DNA from 2 places in the Mesorhizobium sp. W067 genome. Region 1 is predicted to be linked to the other one. Evidence: predicted binding sites of a transcription regulator. Region 1 holds the regulator's gene; the other holds the start of a gene.

Region 1 (2,199 bases):
TGACCTCGATCATCGCCGGCAGTGCAACCTTGCTGTTCGCCATTTGGCATTTTCAGCGTGTGTCGCCGCTCAGCCTGATCGCCAATCTGGCCGTGATGCCGATTGTTTCGTTGATCGTCATGCCCTTTGCCGTGCTCAGCGCACTGGCGATGCCGTTCGGCGCCGACGGGCCGTTCCTCTATGTGATGGGCAAGGGTCTGATGGCGATGATCGCTATATCGGCCTGGATTTCCGAGCGCTCGCCGGTCGACGCCGTCGGGCTGATCTCCATCCGCTCGGTGCTGTTGGTGGCGGTCGCCCTCGTCATCGCCACCATGGCCACCACCTGGCTCAGGCTGGCGGCCGTGCCTTTCGCGCTGGCCGGCCTGTTGACGGTGCCGCAGGTGCTTACGCCCGACGTGCTCATATCCGAGGATGCGCATCTGGTGGCCATGCCGATCGGTGGCGGCGAACTCGCCCTCAACCGCGAAGGCTCCAACGAATTCACCACGGACAATTGGAAACGGGCGCTGCGGGCCGAAACCATTATCCCGCCCGAGATTTTCGAGGCAACAGATACGCGGTTCGATCTCGATCCGCTCGATCTGCCGCCCGGGTCGCCCTTCTATTGCATGGGCGATCTCTGTATCGCCCGACACCCTTCCGGAGCCATTGTAGCCCTTGCCAAAGACCGCAAGACGGCGCGGCCGGCCTGTGCCTTCGCTAGCCTGATCGTCATCGATGACGCCACGGCCTACAATCCGTGCCGCGACCCGCTGGTGCTGGTCGTGACGAAGAAACAGCTGGCCCGCGACGGCAGCGCCGCCGTCTTCTTCGATCCGCAATCGGCAGCTGCAGCGCCAACCATCCGCTTCGCCGTCGACAAGCCGTATCGCCCCTGGCACGAGCAGCGCCGCTTCTCCCGCGAAGCGCGCGGCCTGCCGCCTTACAACCAGCGTGAAAAGTACAAACCCAAGCCGGCTCAGTAGCGCCGGATCAATCCGACAAGCTTGCCCTGCACCTTCACCCTGTCCGGTCCAAAAATGCGGGTCTCGTAGGCCGGGTTGGCGGCTTCCAGGGCGATCGAGGCGCCCTTGCGGCGGAAGCGTTTCAGGGTCGCTTCCTCATCGTCGACCAGCGCCACCACGATCTCGCCGGGGCTGGCTGTGTCGGCATTGCGGATGATGACCGTGTCGCCATCGAAAATGCCGGCCTCGATCATCGAATCGCCCTTGACCTCGAGCGCGTAGTGTTCGCCGCCCATGATCATGTCGGGCGGCACCGAGATCGAATGGGTCTGATGCTGGATGGCGTCGATCGGCACGCCGGCGGCGATGCGTCCCATCACCGGGATTGAAATCGAGGAAACGGCATCGTCATTGCCGGCAGACATCGAACGCGACGGCGAGCCCGGCTTGATCTGGCGGCCGAGACCGCCTTGGCCCATCCCGCCTTGTCCCTGGCCGCCTTGCCCTTGGCCGGCTTGACCAAGACTGCCCTGAATGACGCTCGGCGAAAACTTCCTCGCCGCGTTGAGGCCTGGTGCGATCGAGTCGGGTAGCCGCAGCACTTCCAGCGCGCGCGCCCGGTTCGGCAGCCGGCGAATGAAACCGCGCTCCTCAAGCGCTGTGATCAGTCGGTGGATGCCGGACTTGGAGGCGAGGTCGAGCGCTTCCTTCATCTCGTCGAAGGACGGCGGGATTCCGCTCTCCTTCAGGCGTTCATGGATGAACATCAGAAGCTCATGTTGTTTGCGCGTCAGCATCGCGGCCCCCAAGGGTTCTGAAACCAGAATCGGAAAAAACAAACCCAGAACAAACACTATCTGTTCCAGTTGTGTTCCGCAACCTTTTAAAGTTTAATGAATGTGTTGACGTTATGTTCAGCGTAACGTTCGGCGCTGCGAGCGCCGCCTGCGCCCAGTTGCCAGCAACGGGGTGAAACGAAGACAAAGTGCCCTGCGTCGTCGGTTACGATCGCCGCTTCCCTTTCGGACGGGGCTGCGCAGCATCCGCGCCGGGTTCGCTCTGGGCATAGACCTGCAGCGTGGAGCCGATGTGAGCGGTCATCAGAGTTTTCGCACGTTCGACGTCGCGATCGAGGGCCGCTTCCATCAGGGCGGTATGGTGTTCGATCGCCACGGCGTCGCGCAGGGCCGCCACGGCCTTCCGGTGCCCATCCGTGCGGCCGGCGGCGGCGCGCAGCGTGGGGGCCAGACCC
Region 2 (2,199 bases), 3.2 Mb from region 1:
TGCCTTTCCGTCCACGCAGCCACCGCGCCTGGTTTCTCATCTCGCCAACCTGGTCCATCGAAAACAGTGCTAGCGTCAAAACCATCCGGACCTATGCCGTTCTGCATAGACTCAAGAACCCCCGTCACTCGCTAATCTTCCTATCCAACACTCAGGCAGAGGCTGATCTGTTGAACCAGTCCGGCGAGGCCGCCGTCCTGCACAACAAGACGTCAACAACCTCCGAACACATATTCAGGCCTCTCGATGACGTCCCTGTAGAATTTGATGCAATCTACAATGCGCAACTGGCTCCGTGGAAGCGCCATGACTTGTCGCTTGGCATCCAGCGTTGCGCATTTGTCTTCTATCGAGATTCAAGCGGATCCTCCACGACGGAGTCGGAAAGAGCGCGAATAAATCGGCATAGGGAGCTCGCGCCGCATCACGTCTTTATCAACGAGTTTGACGGCACCGGCAAGCCTGTCCGATTGGCACCGGCTCAGGTGAACACGCATCTAAATCGTGCAGCCGTGGGAATCTGTCTCTCTCACCTTGAAGGACCAATGTTCGCAAGCACGGAATATCTTCTCGCGGGGCTTCCAGTGGTCACGACGCCGAACCATGGCGGCCGAGACCTTTATCTGGATGATGACTATTCGCTTACAATTCCACCCGATCCTCGATCCATCGCGGAGGCTGTCTTAGCGCTGAAGGAGCGACGAATTCCCCGGGATTACATTCGTTCGCAAACTTTGAAACGAATCGAACGAGACCGCGGGCGGTTCATAGACCTTGTAAACGAGATTTTTCTGGAGAGCGGCTCTTCGCGCCGGATCGCCCTGCCTTGGCCTTTCAGATATCCTGTCATGGAGTGGCTTCCACCGCAGGTCGCGATCGATCGATCGCTTTCAGGTTCGGTCGATGCCTTCATCACCGCTTAGAAGCAACACCCTCAGATTGCCGAAGGGCCTAGTCGCCTTGTTAACGCGGTCGAGGAGGCGGAGCAGCCGTTCCATTTTGCTCAACCACCTTCCGTTTTTGCAACCGGCACAGCGCGCTGCAACCACAACGAATGCATGTTCCTGTAATGTTCTTGCCTTGGCCTGAAATCTATGGTTGTCTTGTCCTGACGTCGCTCGCGGTCTGAACCACAAGGCCGAGGCGAGCTGATATCCGGGGGCAGAGCAAGATGGTGGCGCGGGTTCGCACGGTTGCTTTCCAGGGCATCGAGGCCGTACCGGTCGATGTCCAGGTGATGATCGCGCCGGGCAAGGTCGGCATGCAGATTGTCGGCCTGGCCGACAAGGCGGTGGCCGAAAGCCGCGAGCGGGTGCAGGCGGCGCTGCACGCTTCGGGCCTGTCAATGCCGTCGAAGAAGGTGACGGTCAACCTGGCGCCTGCCGACCTGCCCAAGGAAGGGAGCCATTACGACCTGCCGATCGCGCTCGGCCTGATGGCGGCACTCGGCGCCATTCCGGGCGATATGCTGGCGTCTTATGTCGTGCTGGGTGAATTGTCGCTCGACGGCACCATTGCCGCGGTGGCCGGCGCGCTGCCGGCGGCGATCGGCGCCAATGCCGAGGGAAAAGGCCTGATCTGCCCGTTCGGCTGCGGGCCGGAAGCGGCCTGGGCGGGCAAGGATTTCGACATATTGGCGCCGCGCAGCCTGATTGCCATCGCCAATCATTTTCGCGGCACGCAGGTGCTGTCGCGGCCCGAGCCCGGCATCCATGTCTCGGCCCGCGACCTGCCCGACCTTTCAGACATCAAGGGCCAGGAAAGCGCCAAGCGGGCGCTGGAAGTGGCGGCGGCCGGCGGCCACAATCTGTTGATGGTCGGGCCTCCCGGCTCGGGAAAATCGATGCTGGCGCAGAGGCTGCCTTCAATTCTGCCGCCACTGGCACCGAAGGAACTTCTTGAAGTCTCGATGATCGCCTCGGTGGCCGGCGAGCTCGGCGAAGGCAAGCTCACCGACCGGCGGCCGTTCCGCGCCCCGCACCATTCGGCCTCGATGGCGGCAATGGTCGGCGGCGGCATCAGGGCGCGGCCGGGCGAAGTATCGCTTGCCCATAACGGCGTGCTGTTCCTCGACGAGTTTCCCGAATTCACGCCGCAGACCTTGGATGCGCTGCGCCAACCGCTGGAGACCGGCGACTGCATGATCGCGCGCGCCAACCACCGCGTCACCTATCCAGCGCGCATCCAGCTGGTGGCGGC

What was found. Region 1 encodes LexA, which represses DNA repair genes until DNA is damaged. Its sites were predicted from a motif close to TGTTCNNNNTGTGTTCNG; they were not measured.
Region 2: ACYG97_RS23915 (YifB family Mg chelatase-like AAA ATPase) is a predicted target of LexA. The motif match lies at 1,060-1,077, and genes of this name have one in related genera.

What each region holds. Positions count from the first base shown of each region.
Region 1 is NZ_JBTTII010000001.1:1,707,967-1,710,165, forward strand. It holds gene ACYG97_RS08395 (ComEC/Rec2 family competence protein) at 1-968, shown strand, start outside; gene lexA (transcriptional repressor LexA) at 962-1,744, opposite strand; gene ACYG97_RS08405 (GntR family transcriptional regulator) at 1,950-2,199, opposite strand, start outside.
Region 2 is NZ_JBTTII010000001.1:4,891,002-4,893,200, reverse strand. It holds gene ACYG97_RS23920 (glycosyltransferase) at 1-923, shown strand, start outside; gene ACYG97_RS23915 (YifB family Mg chelatase-like AAA ATPase) at 1,172-2,199, shown strand, end outside.